DNA from 2 places in the Nesterenkonia sandarakina genome. Region 2 is predicted to be linked to the other one. Evidence: riboswitches for the same ligand, from Rfam matches in the RefSeq annotation. Region 2 holds a riboswitch; the other holds the start of a gene.
What was found. A riboswitch is a leader RNA that binds a small molecule or an ion and turns the genes downstream of it on or off. The one in region 2 is predicted to bind S-adenosylmethionine.
Positions count from the first base shown of each region.

Region 1: it holds a riboswitch for S-adenosylmethionine, as region 2 does, so the genes downstream of both, HNR11_RS07035 (O-acetylhomoserine aminocarboxypropyltransferase/cysteine synthase family protein) here and HNR11_RS06000 (ABC transporter ATP-binding protein) in region 2, are expected to answer to the same signal.

Region 1 is NZ_JACCFQ010000001.1:1,513,033-1,523,983, forward strand. It holds gene HNR11_RS07015 (CBS domain-containing protein) at 1-173, opposite strand, end outside; gene HNR11_RS14020 (hypothetical protein) at 404-622, opposite strand; partial or broken gene HNR11_RS14355 (CBS domain-containing protein) at 683-835, opposite strand; gene HNR11_RS07025 (hypothetical protein) at 1,128-1,394, opposite strand; gene HNR11_RS07030 (hypothetical protein) at 1,456-1,887, opposite strand; SAM riboswitch class IV at 2,060-2,193, shown strand; gene HNR11_RS07035 (O-acetylhomoserine aminocarboxypropyltransferase/cysteine synthase family protein) at 2,325-3,761, shown strand; gene metX (homoserine O-acetyltransferase MetX) at 3,777-4,907, shown strand; gene HNR11_RS07045 (acetamidase/formamidase family protein) at 5,083-6,222, shown strand; gene HNR11_RS07050 (amidase family protein) at 6,312-7,625, shown strand; gene uraD (2-oxo-4-hydroxy-4-carboxy-5-ureidoimidazoline decarboxylase) at 7,637-8,128, shown strand; gene HNR11_RS07060 (pyridoxal-phosphate-dependent aminotransferase family protein) at 8,181-9,419, shown strand; gene HNR11_RS07065 (allantoate amidohydrolase) at 9,416-10,651, shown strand; gene HNR11_RS07070 (MurR/RpiR family transcriptional regulator) at 10,665-10,951, shown strand, end outside.
Region 2 is NZ_JACCFQ010000001.1:1,281,243-1,292,193, reverse strand. It holds gene HNR11_RS06040 (hypothetical protein) at 1-216, shown strand, start outside; gene HNR11_RS06035 (hypothetical protein) at 298-1,188, shown strand; gene HNR11_RS06030 (LLM class flavin-dependent oxidoreductase) at 1,122-2,546, opposite strand; gene HNR11_RS06025 (acyl-CoA dehydrogenase family protein) at 2,543-3,763, opposite strand; gene HNR11_RS06020 (MetQ/NlpA family ABC transporter substrate-binding protein) at 3,760-4,662, opposite strand; gene HNR11_RS06015 (MetQ/NlpA family ABC transporter substrate-binding protein) at 4,659-5,531, opposite strand; gene HNR11_RS06010 (methionine ABC transporter permease) at 5,729-6,397, opposite strand; gene HNR11_RS06005 (methionine ABC transporter ATP-binding protein) at 6,397-7,290, opposite strand; SAM riboswitch class I at 7,298-7,397, opposite strand; SAM riboswitch class I at 7,519-7,632, shown strand; gene HNR11_RS06000 (ABC transporter ATP-binding protein) at 7,642-8,529, shown strand; gene HNR11_RS05995 (aliphatic sulfonate ABC transporter substrate-binding protein) at 8,742-9,818, shown strand; gene HNR11_RS05990 (ABC transporter permease subunit) at 9,815-10,651, shown strand; gene HNR11_RS05985 (LLM class flavin-dependent oxidoreductase) at 10,761-10,951, opposite strand, start outside.

The DNA of each region.
Region 1 (10,951 bases), 230 kb from region 2:
AAAGCTCGAGAGATGTCCTGCTGGGTCACGACCCCGAGCAGTGTGCCGTCTGGGTCGCAGAGCGGCAGCACGTCAAGGGGGGAACGGGCAAAGGCCCGGGTGGCGTCTTCCAGCGTGCAATGCGTGCTGAGACGGGGCACGTCTGGGGTCATCAGGTCTGCGACGTTCGCCATGATGTGGGTTTCTCCTTCAGAAGATGTCTGTCACTGGTGGTCGCGGGGCCAGGTTAGGCAACCCGTCCAAGGTTTGATGGGACTGGACCCGGTAGGGGCGCGGGGCGCGGGGCGCGGGGGGCTGCTCCGGAGGCGGCGGGCCAACGGGGTGGGGCTGCCTCAGGCACTCACGCCAGAGCGTCGGGAGCCAGGACAGAACACCGGGTGGAGTCCGCGTGTGGTGGCCGGAGTCAGAGCCTCTCGGTCGAGGAGCCGGTGCCTGGAATCCCGGCGGGAGGTGGGGGCCTGTCAGATGCCGGGGTCGCGGCGAGGACGTACTCCGGGTAGAGCACGCCGATGAGGTCGTCTCCGTCGAAGACCAACAGGGGTCGCGGTCCGCAGCCGCGGTAGTGGGCCAGTGCTTCCTCGAGTGAGTCCTCTGCGCGCAGCCGGCACGTGAGGGGGTCCATCAAGTGCGCACACCTCATGCGTGTCCACCGGCCGGGGTTCCTCGCGGCTGCGTGGGAAATCGCTGCCTTGGTGATCACGCCCACTGGTTTCTCGCGCAGATCGACGACGACTACCGCTGGGTTCTGGTGATCGAACAGGCTGACGGCGTCGGGCAGAGACTGGGTCACCCAGACGCTCCGCGGAGCAACGGACATGAGCTCTCGAACCTGCATCAAGCGGCGCTCCAGAGGGGCTCGGGTGCAAGCGGCTCGCTGAAGACGGTGAGCCAAGAAGCACCGGAGGTGGACTGTCCAGCGGTGTCGAGAAAAGAGAAGCGCTGCAAGAAGCCACCCCTTGAAAATTGATCCAAGAGCCCGCTGCTTGAGCTATGAGTTCAGCGTACCCGAGTGATCTGGGCGTTCGGAAACTATCGACTGAGTTCCTGGCTGGCCCGGACGAGCCCTCGAGGCGGCACCTGGTTCAGCTCGGTCTCTGCCATTAACACCGCGGAGTGCGCGGCAAGCTTCATGTCCTTCGGGCAGGTTCCGATCTGGCATGGCTCCGCACCAGCACTATGGTCAGGATGGACCCGACGAAGGGTGCGAGCACGATCAGGACCGCGAACGCGATCTTTCGTGCGAGATCAAGGCTCCGGTTCCTCGTGAGCTCCACGATGGCCCAGATGATCAGGCCCGCGTGAACGATCGGTATGACCCACCAGGCGAGGGAGATCCAGGATCCAGACAGCATCGGATTCATGCCGGTGAACGCGGAGGCCATCGCAGAAATCATGAATCATCGGTTCCGTAGCTGTGGGGTGCTTTCCAGCAATTCACCCTACATCTCTGGGCTCTCACGGAGCCGGGGTGGACGGCGAGACGAGCCATTGTGGGACCTCGTCGTCGCATTCCTCGGGGACCGCGTGGATGGTCGGCCCGGCCATGCTTCCTCCCACCGTGATGTCATCACCATCGGAGTAATCCTGTTCCAGGAAGGTGAATCCGTCGCCGTCGTCGTCCGCTTCAACCTCGTGGGCGGGGAACACTGCGAGGGTGAGCGCCGCTTCAGCGTGCCGACTCTCGATATAGAAGCAGCCGCCGATCTCGGCGACCCGGCCCTCCAGCGCCGCGTCGGCTCCGCCCGACTCCTGAACCACCCGGTTCGGCACCCCGGCGGGGGCCTCCGGGTCCTGCACGTCAGTGGTGCACCCGCTGACGGCCGCCGGGAGCGCGCCGAGGAGGACCACCGCGCCGAACGTTCGCGGGAACCGGGTGAGTCGTCCCATGCCCCCACGTTTGCAGAAATCGTGGCGCTGTGGAAGATCGTAGAGCTTCAGCGCCACGAAAGATCAACAGCTCTACGATCTTCCGCCCAACCGGTCGCAGGATGACGAACTGCGACCTGTCGGCGTGGCCAGCACTTGCACGCGGGCATTCCGCGATGCAGACTTATCCATAGGTCAAGAGTGCCAGCGCAAAACCCCGGTTTGCTGGCCGGCAACCCTCCAGTTCGCGGTGGGGTGCCCCGGGTGACGACCTGGCTGCGGCAGTCCTCGACAAGGTTCATCGACTGGCCGTGGCAAGCGCGGGCCACACACCAGTGCGGGCCCTTCACCCCAGTCCTCAGGACAGGGCCGTACAGGATTCGACGCCGGAGACACGCTCACCGGTAGCGAGGTTCAGATTCGGTCCCGTTCCGGGGCCGCATTGAACGGAGAATCCTTTGAGCCACGAGAACACCTGGCAGTTCGAGACCCAGCAGATCCACGCCGGCACAGCCCCGGACCCGGTCACCGGTGCACGGGCGCTGCCGATCCAGCAGACCACCTCCTTCGTCTTCCCCGACACCGCCGCCGCGGCGCGACGCTTCGGGCTCGAAGAGATCGCCCCGATCTACTCTCGGATCGGCAACCCCACCGTCCAGGCGGTGGAGGACAAGATCGCCGCCCTGGAAGGTGGCGTCGGGGCGCTCGCCGTCGGCTCCGGGCAGGCCGCCACCTCACTGGCGCTGCTGAACATCGCCCACGCCGGCAGCCACATCGTCGCCTCGCCCACGCTCTACGGCGGCACGCAGAACCTGTTCAAGCACACCCTGCCCAAGTTCGGCATCGAGGTCTCCTTCGTGGAGGACCCCGATGACCTCGAGTCCTGGCGGGCCGCCACCCGGGAGAACACGGTGGCCTTCTTCGGCGAGGCGGTGGCGAACCCGCGCGGAGACGTGCTCGACATCGAAGGTGTCGCCTCGGTGGCCCACGAGTTCGGGGCACCGCTGATCATCGACTCAACCCTGACCACGCCGTACCTGATCCGCCCCTTCGACTTCGGCGCCGACGTCGTCGTGCACTCGGCCACCAAGTTCCTCGGCGGACACGGCACCGCCATCGCCGGGGTGATCGTGGACTCCGGACGCTTCGACTACTTCGCCCACCCGGATCGCTACCCCGGCTTCTCCACCCCGGATGAGAGCTACCACGGGCTGGTCTTCGGCCGGGACCTCGGGCCCGAGGGGATCTTCGGAGTCAACCTCTCCTTCATCCTCAAGGCACGGGTCCAGCTGTTGCGTGACTTCGGCCCGGCGCTGTCCCCACACAACGCCTTCGAGATCAACCTGGGCCTGGAGACGCTCTCGCTGCGGGTGGAGCGCCACGTGGAGAACGCCCAGAAGGTCGCCGAGTACCTCGAGGCCCGCCAGGACGTGCACCGGGTCTTCTACTCCGGACTGCCGTCCAGCCCTTGCTTCGAACGCGCCAAGAAGTACCTGCCGCGCGGCTCCGGGGCGGTGCTCTCCTTCGAACTCGCCGGTGGGGCCGCCGACGACGACGAGGCGAAGGCTCAAGCCGGGCAGGCGTTCGTGGACGCACTCGAGCTGCACTCGCTGGTGGCCAACGTCGGAGACGTCCGCTCCCTGGTGATCCACCCGGCCTCGACCACGCACAGTCAGCTCAGCGCCGCCGAGCAGCGCGCCGCCGGGGTGACGCCGGGTCTGATCCGGCTCTCGGTGGGTCTGGAGCACATCGACGACATCCTCGCCGACCTGGCCCAGGGCTTCGAGAAGGCCGCCCAGGCTGCCGCAGCAGCGGCCTCGGAGGCTGCCTCCGACGGGGCCTCGGAGACCGCCGCTGAGAATGTGACGAAGCAAGAAACCGCGGCTGCGGTCTGAGGTTAGGGTGATCAGGTGCTGAATGACTTTGGGGACAGGCCTGCCGGTGCGCTGAAGACCGCAGCGGTCGGCGCGTACACCTTCGAGGCCGGCGGGCAGCTGCCTGAAGTCACCCTCGCCTATGAGACCTGGGGCACGTTGAACCAGGACGGCAGCAACGCCATCCTGGTCGCCCATGCCCTCACCGGCGACTCCCACGTCGCCGCCACTGCGGCCGACCCCTCCACCGGATGGTGGGAGGGACTGCTCGGCCCCGGCCGCCCGATCGACACTGAGCGCTGGTTCGTCATCGCGCCAGCCATGGTCGGCGGCTGCTACGGCTCCACCGGACCCGCCTCCCTGGATCCCGAGGGGAAGCCCTATGGCTCCCGATTCCCCTTCGTGACCATTCGCGATTCCGTGCACCTCGAAGCCCGGCTGGCTCAGGCCCTGGGCATCGAGAAGTTCCACACGGTGATCGGCGGATCCATGGGAGGTGCCCGGGCCCTGGAATGGGCCGTGACCTACCCGGACATGGTCGGGAGCGTCGCCGTGTTCGCTTGCGGAGCAGCCTCCACCGCAGAACAGATCGCCTTCGGCCAGGCCCAGGTGCTGGCCGTGGAGAACGACCCGCACTTCGCCGGCGGAGACTACTACGGCGGCCCGGCCCCACAGGCCGGGCTCGGACTGGCCCGCCGGATCGCACACATCACCTACCGCGCCGAGTACGAGCTCGCGGTCCGCTTCGGCCGCTCCGCGCAGGGCACCGAAGACCCCTTCGGCTGGTCCCAGCGACGCCGCGGACGCTACCAGGTGGAGTCCTACTTGGATCATCAGGCTGAGAAGCTGCTCAAGCGCTTCGACCCCAACGCCTACATCGTCCTCGCCGAGGCGCTGATGAGCCACGACGTCGGCCGCGGCCGCGGGGGAGTGGACCAGGCGCTGGCCGGGGTCACCGCCGTGCCGTTCCTGGCGGCCGTGACCACGGATCGGCTCTACTTCCCAGCCCAGTCCCAGGAGATCGCCGACGCGATCCCCGGGGAGCATCAGGTGCACATGATCGTCTCGCCGATCGGTCACGACGGCTTCCTCACCAGCGCCGAGCAGCTCGGCGACGCCATGCGCGAGACCCTGCAGCTGGGAACCCGCACGCCGCTCCGGCTCTGAGGCTGTCCAGTCGTGGGGGTCGTGCGGCCGCTGAGCCCGCGACGTGCGTGAAACCTCTGGGCCCATGGCACAGCGGGTCCGCTGCATCAGCGGCGCCTGAAACGTCGGTTCCAGGTGTGTCATTCTGCTGTAACACCTGGTCGGGCAGACTGGATCGGGACGAGGAGAGTGATCCATGAGCCTGCCATCCGACCTGCCGTCCCGCGCGGCTTCCCGCGGGGAGTCCAGCCCCGAGCCCATCCTGCAGCCCGGTGAACACCTGCCCGAAGGGGCGCGGTACCTCCCTGCCTCCGCGGAGAACATCTTCTGGGGCCGGCTGCCCTGCGCCACCGACGCTCCGGTGCTGCACATCCGGCCCGGGGAGCAGGTCGTCGTCGACACGCTCTCCCATGAAGGCATCCTGGAGGACCAGGGACGGGACCCGGCTCGGTATTTCGCCGGTCACGGCGTCCCTGCCGAGCAGGTGCTCACCGACGCGATCGAGCTGGCCGCCAGCGACCACGCCCGGGACCCCAGCGTGGACGGACCCCATGTGAACACCGGTCCGATCCACGTGGAGGGGGCCATGCCGGGGGACCTGCTGAAAGTCACCATCGAGGCGCTGCAGCGCCGGGTGCCCTACGGGATCATCTCGAACCGGCACGGCAAGGGAGCGCTGAACGGCGAGTACCCGCGCGGGGAGGCCAACGTGTCGATCTTCGCCGCGGTGGAGCCCGACAGCGAGGGTGTGCCCCGCGGATGGATGGCTCCGAAAGCAGGCGCCCCGCGGCAGCTCAGCTTCGACCTGGCACCGTTCTTCGGCACCATCGGGGTGGCAGTGGCCGGCGAGGTGCGGCCGCATTCGGTGCCCCCCGGCGCCCACGGCGGGAACATCGACATCAAGGTGCTCACCGAGGGGACATCGCTCTACCTCCCGGTCCAGGTGCCCGGCGCGCTGGCCTTCGTCGGGGACCCGCACTTCGCACAGGGCGACGGCGAGGTCGCACTCACCGCCATGGAAGCTTCGCTGCGCGGACAACTGCGCTTCGACGTCGTCCCCCGGGACCAGGCGCTGAAGGACTTCGGTGCACAGATCGGACCGATCGCGGAGACCCGCGACCATCTGATCCCCACCGGGATGGATGAGGACCTGGACATCGCGGTGCGCCACTGTGTGCGCAACGCGATCGTGCTGCTTCAGGCCCGCTGGGGGCTCGACGCCGAGCACGCCTACGCCTACCTCTCCGCGGCCACCGACTTCAACATCTCCCAGGTGGTCGACATCGTCAAGGGCGTCCATGCCAAGGTCTCCATCAAGGACTTCGCGGGGCTGTGAGAGCGCCGAAGCCGAGTCAATCGGGCGCTGGGCACGATGCCCCTGCGCCTGTCCACACTGGGTCTCCGACCGGATCGGGGGAGGGTCACGTGGACGCCACTATCTGGCGGGTGGGCGGTGACAGCGGCTCCCCGCTGCTGCCCGCGACCCGGGGTGGAGACCTGGACGGGCACACCCTTGCGGTGAAGGACCTCTATGCGGTCGCCGGGCAGCAGATCGGGGCCGGCAACCCTGCCTGGCTCGCCGGCACACCCGCGCAGACCAGGACCGCTTGGGCGGTGAGCCAGCTGCTCGACGCCGGGGCGTCGCTGACCGGGCTCGCGCAGACCGATGAGTTCGCGCTCTCCCTGGCGGGGACCAATCAGCACTACGGGACGCCGCCGAATCCGGCGGCACCGGAGCGGATCAGCGGCGGATCCAGCTCCGGCTCCGCGGCCGCAGTGGCCCTGGGCCAGGCGAGCATCGGGCTGGGCACCGACACCGGTGGCTCCATCCGGGTGCCCGCCTCCTACCAGGGGCTCTGGGGTCTGCGCAGCACCCACGGCGCCGTCTCCCGCGACGGACTGATGCCACTGGCGCAGAGCTTCGACACGGTGGGCTGGATGACTCGAGACGCGGACACCCTCGCCGCCGTCGCGCAGGTGCTGCTGACCACGGCTGACCCAGCGACGGGCGCCCAGGCTGGCACCGCGACCGGCGCTGCTGGAGCGGCAACAGAAGCGGCCACCGATGCTGCAGGCGCGGCGGGCACATCGCCGGCGGAGGAGCCGGAGCTTGCCTCCGAGCCTGTCCTGAAAGTCATCCCGAGTCTGTTCGACCAGGTGCAGCCGGAGGTCACCGCAGCGGTGCGCGGAGCGCTCCAGGCCCAGGAGGGCGCAGGTGCCCCGTGCGAAGAGCTCGACGGTGTCTCCCCGGAGATGCACGCCGCCTGGTTCGAGGCCTTCCGGATCATCCAGTTCCGCGAGGCCTGGGCGAACCACGGCGCATGGATCACCGACCACTGGGAGGCGATGGCCTCCGACGTCGGAGCCCGGTTCCGCATGGCCAGTGAGCTCACTGCGGATCAGGAGATGCAGGCCCGGGCGCTGGCCGCGGGAGCGCGCCGGGTCGTCCGCGGCTGGGTCGGGGACGGGATACTCGCCGTGCCCTCCGCGGCCGGACCGGCTCCGCTGCGCAAGGACGCGGCCCTGGGCGGGAACCTGATCGAGGAACACCGCCGCGGCACCATGCTGCTGACCTGCCTGGCGGGACTCGCCGGGCTGCCCGCGGTCAACGTCCCGCTGCGCACCCAAGAGGATCTGCCCACCGGGGTCTGCCTGATCGGGCCGGCCGGCAGCGACATCGCCCTGATCAGGCAGGCCGCCGCGTTCCACCGCCGTATTCCGAGTCCGAAAGAACGATGAACAGGATGCCCATGACGCTGGATCAGTTCAACACCGCGCCGCCTGAAGAGCTCACCGAGCTGCTCGAGGCCTGCGCCCCGATTCCCTCCTGGCGCTCAGCGCTGCTGGCCCGGCGCCCCTACGCAGACCTCCAGGAGCTGGCCCAGACCGCTGCGGAGATCGCCCGGGACTGGACCGATCTGGAGGTCGACGCCGCCCTGGCGCACCACCCCAGGATCGGAGAGAAGGTCCAGGGTGCGACTCGGGAGGCCCAGGCCTCCCGGCGGGAACAGGGCAGCCTGAGCGAGGACGAGGCCGCGCAGCAGGAATGGTTCAGCGCGAACCAGGACTATGAGGACCGCTTCGATCGGATCTTCCTGGTCCGCGCTGCCGGACGCACCCCGGAGCAGCTGATGACCCAGCTCCGACTGCGGCTGCAGAACACGCCGGAGGAGGAGGCCGCTATCCGCCGGGAACAGCTCTCCGAGATAGCGGTTCTGCGCCTGGAACACAGCGTTGCCTGAGGATACGTCCTCGTTTCATGGATGAAACAATAGTTTCAGTACGATGGTGTTCATGAGCTCCAGCCAGATCAATCCACCGCCACGCCTGCTGATGGGCCCGGGCCCGATCAACGCCGACCCGCGCGTGCTGCGCGCCATGTCCGCCCAGCTCGTGGGCCAGTACGACCCATCGATGACCGGATACATGAACGAGGTCATGGAGCTCTACCGCGGGGTGTTCAAGACCACCAATGACGCCACCCTGTTGGTGGACGGCACCTCTCGAGCCGGCATCGAGGCCGCCCTGATCTCCCTGATCGAACCCGGCGCCAAGGTGCTGGTCCCGATCTTCGGCCGCTTCGGGCACCTGCTCAAGGAGATCGCAGTGCGCGCCGGAGCCGAGGTCGCCGTCCGCGAGAAGGCCTGGGGCCAGGTCTTCACCCCGGAGGAGATCGAACAGGCCATCCTCGAGGAACAGCCCGCGCTGCTGGCACTGGTCCAGGGCGACACCTCCACCACCATGAACCAGCCGCTGCAAGACATCGGGGCGATCTGCCGCGCCCACGGCGTGCTCTTCTACACCGACGTCACCGCCTCCCTGGCCGGCAACGAGTTCCGCGCCGATGACTGGGGGATCGACGCGGTGACCGCCGGGCTGCAGAAATGCCTCGGCGGCCCCTCTGGCTCGGCGCCGATCAGCCTCTCCGAGCGAGCGGTGCAGGTCATCCGCTCCCGCCGCCACGTGGAGGAGGGCATCGCCGACGGCACGCAGGGCCGGGGCCGCCGGATCGCCTCGAACTACTTCGACCTGGCGATGATCCTGGACTACTGGGGTCCGCAGCGGCTGAACCACCACACCGAGGCCACCTCGATGCTCTACGGCGCCCGAGAATGCGCCCGACTGCTGCTCGAGGAGGGCATCGACGCCGCCATCACCCGGCACCAGCTCCACGGTGCGGCGATGCTCGCCGGGGTCCAGGGCCTGGGGCTCAACGTCTTCGGCGACATCGCGCACAAGATGAACAACGTGGTCGCCGTGCACATCCCGGACGGGATCGACGGCGACGCGGCCCGCCAGGCGATGCTGGAAGACTTCGGCATCGAGATCGGCACCAGCTTCGGACCGCTGCACGGGAAGGTCTGGCGCATCGGCACCATGGGCTACAACGCCCGCAAGGACGCGGTGCTGCTGACCCTGGCCGCGCTGGAGCAGGTGCTGCGCGCCGGCGGAGCGGACCTGACCCCCGGCGGAGGAGTCGGCGCCGCCACCGAGGTCTACCAGGACGCGACCGCCCAGGGGAGCCCCCGATGACCCGCGAGGCCGACGCCGCCCGGATCATGGCACGCTGCGACGAACTCGCCGCGATCACCGCGATGCCCGAGGGCATCCTGCGTGCCTACCTCACCGAGGAGCACCGGCGGCACAATGCCCTGGCCGCCAGCTGGATGGCTGAGGCAGGACTCGAGGTCTGGCAGGACGCCGCGGGCAATCAGTGCGGACGCCTCGAAGGTGCCCGCCCCGGGCTGCCCGCCCTGGTCATCGCCTCCCACCTGGACACCGTGCCCGACGCCGGGCGCTATGACGGGATCCTGGGCGTGCTGCTCGGGATCGAGACCGCCCGCCGGCTGGCACCGCACGCGAAGGAACTGCCCTTCGCGGTGGAGATCGTGGCCTTCGCCGATGAAGAGGGCACCCGGTTCGGCGCCACCCTGCTCGGCTCCCGCGCCATGGCCGGGACCTGGGACCCCGCCTGGTGGGAGGCCACCGACGCCGAGGGCATCACCATGGCCCAGGCGTTCTGGGACTTCGGGCTGGACCCCGAGAAGATCCACGACGCCGCCCGGGCACCGGAAGACCTGGTCGGCTACCTGGAAGCTCATATCGAACAGGGCCCCTATCTGGAAGCCGAAGGGCGACCGCTGGGACTGGTCAGCGCGATCGCCGGAGCCCGGCGTTTCAAGCTCAACATCCTGGGTGAGGCACGGCATGCCGGGGGGACACCCTATGAACGCCGCCGCGACGCGCTGATCGGGGCCGCTCAGGCGGTGCTCGACGTCGAGCGCATCGGCCGCGACCGCGGCGTCATCGCCACCGTCGGGCAGCTCGAGGCCCACCCCGGAGCGGTCAACGTGGTGCCCGGCGAGGTGGAGTTCTCCCTGGACCTGCGCGCCGAGTCCGATACGCTGCGCGACTCCGCCTGGGATGAGATCCATGCCGCGCTGAGCAGCTTCTGCGCGCAGCGGCGGCTGGAGCTGATCGTGGAGGAGATCCACTCGGCACCCACGGTGAGCTGCTCACCGAACCTGAAGCAGGCGCTCGCCGTCGGAGTCGCCGAGACCGGGGACCCGGCTCCGATGACGCTGTACTCCCGGGCCGGTCACGACGCCATGGCGATGGCGGCGGTCACCGAGATCGGGATGCTCTTCACCCGCTGTGAGGATGGGATCAGCCATCATCCGGAGGAGAATGTGCTCGAAGCAGACGTGGCGCTGGCCCTGCAGGCCCTGGAGCGCACCGTCTGGACCGTGGCCGCCGAGCACTGAGAGTGAGCAGCAGATGATCAAGACCCCGGAGCCGGACGCGCAGTCCCGTCCCGCCACCGAAGCCCGTCCCAACACCGAATCCGGTATGGGCACTGACGCTCGGCTCGACACGGAGACCAGGATCGATGCCCGCATCGACGCCCGCTACGGCGGCCTCCCGCCGCAGGAGCGCCGGGTCGCGGACTTCCTGCTCGAGCACCTGGGTGATCTCGCGATCTTCTCCGCCGCCGACATCAGCCGGGAGACCGGGGTCTCCAAGGCCACCGTGTCCCGGCTCTTCCGGAAGCTGGATTTCGAGGA
Region 2 (10,951 bases):
ACCGACAAGGCCGTGGAGGCCGCCGCTCTGGCCGAGGACGCCGTGAAGAAGGCCGGCAGCGGGGCTGAGAAGCTGGTCGATCAGGCAGCCGAGAAGGTCGAGAAGCAGGCCGACGCCGCGGATGAGAAGGCCCGCGAGTCGTCCAACGGCACCTCGGGCTCCGCCGCCTCCTCAGGCAGCGCAGGGTCCTCCAGCAAGCCCGCCGGATCCGCCTGACTCTTCGCGCACACGCTGCGCCGGCCGTGGGACCAGCCCTGGAATGGGGCGGGCCCACGGCCGACCTATATCCTGAGACCTATGCCGCCTGAGACCTTCGCCGCCCGCCTGATCGCCGAGACCCTGGGCTCGGGATCGCTGAACGAGTACCCCGAGGCTCCGCGTCACGATCAGCTGATCCGGCGAGCGCTGCGCCGGCGACGGGTCACCCTGCGACCAGTCGGGGAGAACAGCCAGGTGTTCGTCTTCGGCGGGGTGGTCGTCGGCGGAATGGATTCGGTGGTGACCACCCTGGTGAGCGCGCATGCCCGGCGCATCACCGCAGACGCGCAGCTGCTGCGCCGGCACCTTGAGATCCAGGAGCTGCCGCTGCCCGCCGAGGACGCGGCCATTGCCCGCCGGGCGCCAGGCGAGGCCTCGGGCCCCAGCAGGGTCCGGGCCTTCGTCGTCGGGGACCGGGTCTGCTGCTCTCTGCTGCGAGTACCGGCCACCGTGCTCGGTGATGGCCGCTCAGCCCTGGCTCAGCTGGTCCTCCACGACGCCGGGGTGCGCTCCCGGCACGCGCTGCTGGCCGATTCGGCGGTGCCCGGCCCTGGGCAGGCCCCCACCGGCACAGTCCAGTCGCGGCTGCGGGACCGGGGCTTCGATCCGGAGCAGGTGCCCGCAGAAGGCAGCCTCATGCAGCTGCAGGACTCCGCGGAGCTGGCCTCCGGCGGGCTGACCATCGATGTCACCGGGATGCTCCCCGATGCCCTGCATGAGCTCGCCGCGGAAGCCGTGATGGCCGTGCCGGGGCTCTACGCCGCCGCCGTGGACCTCCTGGTCCCGGACCTGGAGTCCGCCGAGGACGCGCTCGTGCTCACGGTGCTCCCCGACGCCGACATCAGGCCAGCGCACCTGCCTGCCTACGGCGAGTCCCGGGACTTGGCCGGCGCGATCGCCGATGAGATCCTGCTGCGCGCCTCGCGCTGAGCTCCTGCGCCGCAGCGGGGCGCGGGATGATCCGCGCGCAGATGCGGACCTTCCTCCAGCAGCGCCTCGCGAAGGGTCACCGGTGTCTGGGGGCGCTCCGGCAGCAGTCCGCGGCGCCGCAGCTCGGGGGTCACGAAGGTCTCGAAGCGCTCGAAGTCTGCGGGCCGGACCGCCGCCGAGATGTTGAACCCGTCCACTCCGGAGAGCTGCTGGAAGCGGACCAGCTCATCGACCACCTGCACCGGATCCCCCACGATCAGCGGCCCGCGTCCGCCGATCGAGATGAACTCCGCGACATCGCGGACCGTCCAGCGCTTGGCGGGGTCCTTGGTGAACATCGCCAGCGCGGACTGATTGGCCTCGGTCTGCACATCGCTGACGACGTCGTCCTCGGCCAGGCCTGAGAGGTCGACTCCGGTCCACCCGCCGAAGAGCGTGAGCGCCGAGGCGGTGTCCACGTAGTCCCGGCACTCCGCCAGTCGGGCCTGCGCCAGGTCCTGGGTCTCGGCCACGATGATCGTCGCCATCGCGAAGAACCGGACCGACTCGGGATCCCGGCCGGCCTCGAGCAGCTTCCCCCGGGTGTCGGCGACCTGGTGCGCCAGTCGCTGCGGTGAGGAGCTGATGACGAAGATCGCCTCCGCGTGGTCCACCGCGAACTTCTGACCGCGCGCTGAGGAGCCCGCCTGGAAGAGCAGCGGTGTGCGCTGCGGGCCCGGGTGGGTGAGCATCTCCCCCGGCACATCGAACCACTCCCCGCGGTGGCTGATCGGGTGCACCTTCTCCGGGTCCACGAAGACCCCGGTGGACTTGTCCGCCAGCACCGACCCCGCCTCGTGGGAGTGCTCGAAGAGCTTGTACATCACCTCGAGGTACTCATCGGCACGGTCGTAGCGCTCGTCGTGCGGGATCTGCCCGCTGAGTCCGAGGTTTCGCGCTGCGGACTCCTGGTAACTGGTCACGATGTTCCACGCGATCCGTCCACGGGTGAGGTGGTCCAGTGTGGCCAGGCGCCGAGCCAGTGCGTAGGGGGCCTCATAGGTGACCGAGGCGGTCAGCCCGAAGCCGAGGTGCGTCGTCGCCGCAGCCAGGGCCGGCACCATGACCTGAGGGTCCAGCAGCGGGAACTGCACGCCGCCCTTCGCGGCAGCCTCGGCGGTGCCGCCGTAGACGTCGTAGACCCCCGGGATGTCGGCGAGGAACAACGAGGAGAATCCGGCGCGTTCCACGGTCCTAGCCAGCTCGGTCCAGTACTCGAGGGTGTCGAACTCCTCGATGCGGGAGTCCGGGTGTCGCCACAGTCCTGGAGACTGATGCACCGGCACCACCATGTCGAAGGCGTTGAAATGGATGGTCATGACTTCTCCTTGGCCTCGCCGATGGCGTTGAGCCCCTGAGGCAGGGTGCCGTTGATCTCATGGTCCCCGAGCGAGCGGGCACGGAAGACGATCGGGTTATGCGTGGCGATGGTCTGCGCGTTGCGCCAATGCCGGTCCAGCCCCTTGCTGCGCACCGTGGCGGAGGCACCGGCGGTCTGAAACAGCTCCAAGGTCACGGCCAGCACCAGGTCCGGCACGCTGATCTGGGCCTTCTCCACGGCGATCTCTGCGTCGTGGATCTCGCGCGGCGCGGGGGCGCTGAAGCCCGGGTCACCGGTGCCGGCCTGCAGGCCCGCGCTCAGCGCCCGGTCCACGGCGCGGGCCGCTTCTAGCACCGCAGCCTCGGCCACGAAGGCCTTCGAGGACATCGTCCCGACCACCTGTTGGATCAGCGGATCCTGCCGGAAGGCCTGTCCGGCGGTGGAGGTGTTGAAGGTGCGGGTGCGCCGCGCCAGCGTGGAGGTCGCGTCGGCCAGGGCGGCCTTGGCGATGCCAGCCTGGACGGCGAGCAGATAGAGCTGGAAGAACGCGGCCTCGTGGACGGACTCATGGTCGCCGGGGCTGCGCTGGAGGACGCCCAGTTCCTCCACGGCCACCGATTCCAGCAGCGTGGTCCCGGTGCCGGTGAGCTTCTGCCCGAAGCCGTCCCAGTCATCGAGCAGCGTGACCCCGGGGGCGTCGGTGGGCACCACCGCGAACCGACGCCCCTCCCCCTGATCTGCCTGGGCGGCCGAGACGCGGGTATAGGTGGAGAAGATCGTCCCGGTGGAGTAGTGCTTCTCCCCGGTCAGCAGAGCCGCCCCGGTCGGGCCGGATTCCAGTCGGGTGTTCAGGCTGCCCAGCGCGTTGCCGCTCCGCTCGGTGGAGGCGTTGCCCACGGTGCTGCCGTTGAGCACTCGGGCATACCAGAGCTCGCGGATCGCCGCGGGCTGGAAGCGCAGCGACTCCACGAAGCCGAAGTGGCCGCGGTAGAGGTGTGCGACGTTGGAGTCCGCCTCGGCCAGCGCGATCACCTCACGGATCAGCTCCTCGACGCTGAGATCCGGGCCGCCGAACTCGGCCGGGACGCGCAGGGCGCCGAAGCCGGCGTCGTCGAGCCAGCCGACCTGTTCGAAGGGCAGGATCCGATCCAGCTCGCGCTCGACGGCTCCCTCCCGGATCCGGGTGAGCAGCTCTGCAGGGATTGCGCGGCTCATGAGGCGTTCACCTGCTCCCATGCGGCGTCGATGTCTCGGTCGAAGGCCGGGGTGAGCAGACCGTCGAGGTAGTCCCCGTACCACTGGCGCACCGGCTGCGAATGGTAGGCCGACTTCAGCGCCTGATAGCGTTCGGGCTGCTCCTCGCGGAAGCCAGGGCGCGCGCAGACCGCGAGCGCGAACGGCAGCGCCTCCTCGGCTGACTCCATGATCAACACCTCCTCGGGCAGCACATCGATCTCGGCCAGCAGCCGGGCGAAGCCGAAGACGGCGTCGACGTCGGAATAGATCTGGCCCACCGACTGCTGGTCCACCTCGATGAACTGCAGGTCCTTGGGGTTGGCGGTGATGTCATTCACGCTCAGCGCGGCGACAGGTTTGGACTCGTCGATCTCGATCAGGCCGCCGCGGGCCAGCAGCCGGATCCCCCGTCCGTTGTTCGCAGTGTCCACAGGCAGGGCGACCTGAGCCCCGTCGGGGAGCTCCTCAAGTGAGTCGTACTGCTCGGAGTAGATCCCGGAGGGCTGCTCGAACATGAAGAAGATCGGTTCGATGTCCAAGTCGTTGTCTGCGTTGAACTGGCGCAGGTAGCTGATGTTCTGGAAGAAGTTGACGTCGTACTCGCCGTTGTTCACCGCGTGGTTGGGCTGGATGATGTCGGTGACGTAGGTGGCGTCGAACTCCCAGCCCTCGGATTCAAGGATGCGCTGTGCGATCCGGGTCGGCTCTTGGAAGGGAGCATTCTCGGTGACCACAAGGCGCAGCGTGCGGTCACCGCCGATCCGGTCCACCAGCCCGCAGCCGGAGGTGAGGCTCCCGACGCCGAGCAGAGCGGCCATGCCCAGTGAGCCGCTCAATACTCGACGCCGGGAGAGTGTGGGGGCGCTGGAGGTGCTCATGCGCTGAAGTCCGTCCAGATCTCTTCGGCATTGTCGATGGTGATGAAGTCCTCGAAGTCGATGACCCCGCCCTGGTAGTCCTCGAACCACTGTTCGACCTCTTCGGACTGGAATGCGTCCTGCAGCGCCTGGGCCTGTTCATCGCTGACCCCCTCGGGGCCGACGGCGACCACGCAGGTGAATGGGGTGCGCACCTCCTCGCGGCCGTCCTCGATGCTCAGCGCCGTCTCCTCCACGTCGAGGTCGGCCTCAGCGATCAGCCGGACGAAGGCGAAGCCGGCGTCCACATCGGGCAGCACCTGCGCGGCGGACTGCTGGTCGGTCTCCACGAACCGGAAGTCCCGGGGATTCTCGGTGATGTCGTTCTGGGTCAGGTCGATGATCGAGACGCTCTCGTCGACCTCGATCAGGCCCTCGTCCGCCAGCAGCTGCAGCGCCCGGCCGTTGTTGGAGGGGTCCACCGGCAGGTTGATCTCAGCCCCGTCGGGGAGCTCCTCCAGCGAGTCGTACTCCAGCGAGAACAGCCCGGCCGGGGCGTAGTAGACCGAGAACAGCGGCTGCACCGCGGTGTCGTTCGAGGCGTTGAAGTTGTTCAGATAAGCCAGGTGCTGGAAGTAGTTGCCCTCGTACTCGCCCTGGTTGACCACCTGGTTGGGCTGGACGATGTCGGTCATATAGGTGATGTCGAGTTCGTAGCCCTGCTCTTCGAGCAGCTCTGCGGCGATCTCTGCCGGTTCCTGGAAGGGCGCGGATTCGGTGACCACGATGCTGATCGTGGAGTCGTCCTCCACCAGCCCGCAGCTGGTCAGGCCCAGCGCTGCGCTGGCGAGGACTGCGCCGGAGAGGATTCTGGGGCGTGGATGAGTCATGGTTCTGAAGCTGCTTTCTCGTGCTGGGCGCAGGGCCCAGAGGGTGTGCGGGACGGACCCGGGCGCGACGTCGGACGCCGGCCCCGGGAACGGGGTCAGGTGATGTGTGCGGGTGGTGTGGGGCGGGGTGGCGCGGAAGCGCGGTCAGAAGCTGACTCTGCTCAGGCGGTGGCCCTGGTCTAGGCAGTGATGCTGGTCTAGGCGGTGATGCGTCGGTCTGAGGCGCGGGCGAGCCGGGTGCCGGTGAACTGCACCAGGCTCACCAGCAGCACCATCAGCACGATCGCCGCGACCATGGTGGGGGTCTCGTAGCGGTAGTAGCCGTAGCGGATGGCCAGGTCTCCGATCCCGCCGCCGCCGACCAGCCCTGACATCGCCGAGTAGGAGATGAAGCTGACCGTGGTGATGGTGATGGACCCGATCAGTCCGGGTTTGGCGTCGACGAGCAGCACATTGCGGATGATCTGGCCGCGGGTCGCGCCCATCGCCCTGGATGCCTCCACCGCGCCGGAGCCCAGCTGGGTGATGTTCTGCTCCACCAGACGCGCGAAGTAGGGGATCGCGTTGATCGTCAGCGGAACGATCACCGCGGCGGTCCCCACCGAGGTCCCCACCACGAACCGGGTGAACGGGATGATCGCGATGAGCAGGATCAGGAAGGGGAAGGATCGGATCATGTTCACCATCCCCGAGACCACAGCATGGGATCGGGGCCGCGGGGCAAGGCCCTCGGGAGCGTGGACGAAGAGCCAGATCCCCAGCGGGGTGCCCAGCAGGACCGCCACCGGGATGGCGACCGCGATCATCGCGAAGGTCTCCAGCATGGCCTGATTGATCTCGGGCAGTCGTTCGATGACGAGGTCCATCAGCGCACACCCCCGACGGAGCCAGCCAGCGTGGCCTGCGCTGACCGATCCGGATCAGCGTCCGACCCAGCGTCCGGATCGGAGGATGCCACGCGCGGCGCGGAGGCCGGCCCGCTTTCTGCGTTGGACCTGCGGTCGAGTGTGATCCCGTCGCTGAGCAGGTATTTCCCGATGGAGGTCTGGGGGTCGAAGCCTTCCCGGCGCAGCTGCGCGGCGGGGAACTCTTCGACCACGCGTCCGTCCTCCATGACTGCGACGTCATCCGCGAGGGCCTTGATGACCTCCATCTCATGGGTCACGATCACCACGGTGATGCCGAACTCGCGATTGACATCTGCGAGGTACTGCAGCACGGTCGCGGTGGTGAAGGGATCCAGAGCCGAGGTCGGTTCGTCGCAGAGCAGCACCTCGGGTCTGGTGGCCAGAGCGCGGGCGATGGCCACCCGTTGCTTCTGCCCCCCGGAGAGCTGGGCCGGATAGACCGAGGTCTTCTCGGTGAGGTCCACGATCTCCAGCGCCTCGGACACGCGGGCCTGACGCTCCCGGCGGCTGGTGACCCCGGCGAACTTCAGTGAGAGCTCCACGTTCTGGGCGACCGAGAGGTTGTTCACGAGATTGAATCCCTGAAAGATCATGCCGATCTGATGCCGAGCCCGGCGCAGCGCGGTGTCATCCAGGCTGGTCAGGTCGGTGCCTCCGACGCTGACCCTGCCCGAGGTGGGACGTTCCAAGAGGTTGATGTTCCGCAGCAGGGTCGACTTGCCGGCGCCGGAGAACCCGATGATGCCTTGGATGCTGCCGCGCGGCACCTCCAGGCTGACATCGTCGACCGCGGTCAGCGGCTGCCTGCCGCGGGCGGCGAAGGTCGTCGAGACATGGGAGAGGGAAATCATGAGGCGTACTCCATCGGTCCTGGCGTTAGCACCCGGCCGGAGCCTTGCGGCCCTCCGGGTTGCTGCGACGTCTTCGAGCCAGATCTCTCAGTCGCTCTGGATGGTTGAGTATCTTCACTGTAGACGTGAACATAGCCCGGAAGTCAAGTCGACCCCGGTGTTGCGTTTTATCTCACCTGATGAACTCCACGTTGATCCGATTCCCCGCCTGGGCGTAGGCTGATCTTCGTACCATCCCGAGCGGCCGAGAGATCTGGCTCGTCGACGCCGCAGCAACCCAGGGAAGGATGCCTCGTCAAGGGACATCTTTTCGCCGGGTGCTACCGCCAGGATCGATGGGAGTAACCTCTGATGATTTCGCCTGCCTCCACCCTGACCGGCACCGCCGCAGCCACATCTGCGAGCCCCGCTGATTCCCCGCGCCCCGGCGCTCCGGCCGCGGAGCAGCCTGCCGGCCGGCGGGACTACACCTCACTCGACGTCCGGCTCTCCGCGGTGGGTCGTTCCTTCGACTCGCGCACCGTGCTGCGAGATGTCAGCCTGCAGATCGCTCCCGGTGAGGTCCTGGCGATCCTGGGCTCCTCCGGGTGCGGGAAGTCCACGCTGCTGCGCGCCGTCGGCGGTCTCGACACCGGCAACACCGGGGAGATCCTGATCGACGGTTCTCCGGTGCGTCGTTATGACGAGCGCACCGCCGTCGGGTTCCAGGAGCCGCGACTGCTGCCCTGGCGCTCGATCCACAAGAACGTCAGCCTGGGCCTGCCGCGAAGCCTCTCCAAGGCTGAGGGCCGGGAACGGGTCGACGAGCTCCTGGAGCTGGTCGGGCTGCATGACCGCGCATCGCTGCGGCCCCGGGAGATCTCCGGTGGCATGGCGCAGCGCGCGTCCCTGGCCCGCGCCCTGGCTCGACGCCCCGGTGTGCTGCTGCTCGATGAGCCGTTCGGCGCCCTGGATGCGCTCACCCGGCTGAAGATGCAGGACCTGCTGCTGGACCTGCATGCCGAGACAGGCACCACGGTGCTGCTGGTGACCCACGACGTGGATGAGGCGCTTCAACTGGCCGACCGGGTGCTGCTGCTCGGTCAGGACCCGGCCGACACGGACCCCGCCGAAGGTGCCACGATCGCACGGCTGCTGCGCGTCCCCGGGCAACGACCCCGGGATCGCGCCTCCGCCGAGCTGGCTGCACTGCGCAGCGAGCTCTTCTCCGGCCTCGGCGTGGACTCACACAGCCACTGACCAGCCGACCAGGCCCCAGCTGCTCCACTGACCTCGAGGACTGCGGCGACCGGGGATTCCGGTCCTGACTGCGACCCATCCGTGGTCTGCACCCGGTCGACTTCACGTCCTCCCGACCGGCCCCGCAGGCCAGACCCACCACACCGCCGGAGAGTCACCTCTGAGACCACGGCACATCTTGTCCATCACTGAAGAACCGAAAGGCCACCCTCATGCCCAGCCCCGCCGTTTCCCGCGCACCCCGTTCTACTCGCACCTCGCTGAAGGCGGTCTCCATGGCCGCCGCCGTCGCGCTGCTCGCCACCGCCTGCAGCGGTGACGGCGGGGAGGGTGAGCAGCTGGAGACGCTGAACATAGACTTCGCCACATATAACCCGTTGAGCCTGATCATCCTGGAGAACGGCTGGCTGGAGGAAGAGCTCGAGGAACTCGATGTGGACGTGCAGTGGGTGCAGTCCCAGGGTTCGAACCGCGCGAACGAGAACCTGCGGGCAGGAAACATCCATGTCGGCTCCACCGCCGGCTCGGCCGCGCTGCTGAACCGCGCCGTGGGGGCCGATACCCACACGATCCTGATCGAGAACCAGCCCGAATGGTCCGCCCTGGTCACCCAGGAGGGCTCTGACATCGAGTCCGTGGAGGACCTCGAGGGCGCCTCCATCGCGGCGACGCTGGCCACCGACCCCTACTTCTTCATGGCGCGTGCCCTGCAGGAGGCCGGGCTCAGCGTGGACGACGTCGAGGTCCAGGCGCTGCAGCACGCCGATGGCCGGCAGGCTCTGGAGAACGGCGACGTCGATGCCTGGGCGGGGCTGGATCCGATCATGGCCGGCGCCGAGGCCGAGGGTGCAGAGCTGCTCTACCGCAACGTGGACTTCAACACGTATTCGGTCATCAATGCCACCGGAGACTTCGTGGAGAACCACCCCGACGTCGCGCAGATCGTGGTCAACGTCTACGAACAGGCCCGGGAATGGGCCACCGAGAACCCGGAGGGCACCGCCGAGATCCTCGCCGAGTACGCCGGGATCGAGCTGGAGATCGCCGAGGCGGTCATCACCGAACGCACCAACTTCGAGGTGGACCCGGTGCCCGGTGAGGACGTCTACGCCGCCATGGAGGCCGCCGGACCGTTCTTCGTGGAGAACGGCGACGTGGACAGCCAGGAGGCGGTGGACGAAGCCCTGGACTCGCTGTTCTACACCGAGTTCGCCGAGAACATCGAGGCCACCGACGCCGAGGGCACCGAGAACGCCGCCGACGAGGCTGACATCGAGGAGGACGAGTGAGCAGCACGATTCTCGCAGCACCAGAAGCGCAGCCTGGATACTCACCCTCCGGCGCGCCCGCGCGACGCACCCGGCGCGGACTCCGCGGTGGCGGGCTGCTGATCGGCGCCATCGTCCCGGTGCTGCTGCTGGGACTCTGGTGGCTGGTCACCGAGGTCACCGGCACCTTCACTGCGATCCAGCTGCCTCCCCCGCAGGCGGTCCTCACGGCGGGGATCGGACTCTTCGATTCCGGCGACCTCTTTGAACACGTCGGGATCTCGCTGCAGCGGGTGCTGATCGGCTTCGGGATCGGTGCTGCCCTGGGCCTGGCGCTCGGCTCTCTGCTGGGCCTGTCCTCCATCGCGGACAAGCTGCTGAACCCCACGGTCGGAGCCTTCCGCGCCGTGCCGTCGCTGGCCTGGGTGCCGCTGCTGCTGCTCTGGGTGGGTATCGGAGAGGATTCGAAGGTCATCCTGATCGCGATCGGCGCGTTCTTCCCGGTGTTCACCGCGATCCATTCCGCGCTGCGGCACGTGGACGCGCAGCTGGTCGAGGCCGGCCGCGCCTTCGGGTTCCACGGGATCCGGCTGCTGGGCACCGTTCAGCTGCCGGCCGTGGTGCCCAGCGTGTTCTCCGGGCTGCGTCTGGGACTGGCCCAGGCGTGGCTCTTCCTGGTCGCCGCCGAGCTGCTCGCCGCCGCCGAGGGACTCGGTTTCCTGCTCACGGAATCACAGAACAACGGGCGCACCGACCGGCTGCTGCTGGCCATCGTGCTGCTGGCCCTGCTGGGCAAGCTCACCGACACCCTGCTCGGGGTCCTCGAGCGCAAGGCCCTGAAGACCTGGGCCTAGCTCCACTCCCCCGTTCGCGCGTTTTACCGGGGCTTCCGCGCTCTACCGGCCACACCGTCTGCCAGGTATGACGCGGAAGCCCCGGTATTTTGCGTCCTGGGGTGGGTGCTCAGCCCTTGCGGCGCAGCTGGAACTGCGCGCCGTGGTGCTCGGCGGGCAGGTGATCTCCGGCACCGAAGAGCTTATTGCGCAGCGTGCCCGGGGCATACTCGGTCTTATAGCGGCCGAGTCGCTGCAGCTCGGGCACCACATGCTCCACCACATCCTCGAAGGTTCCAGGGGTGATGTGGTAGGCCAGGT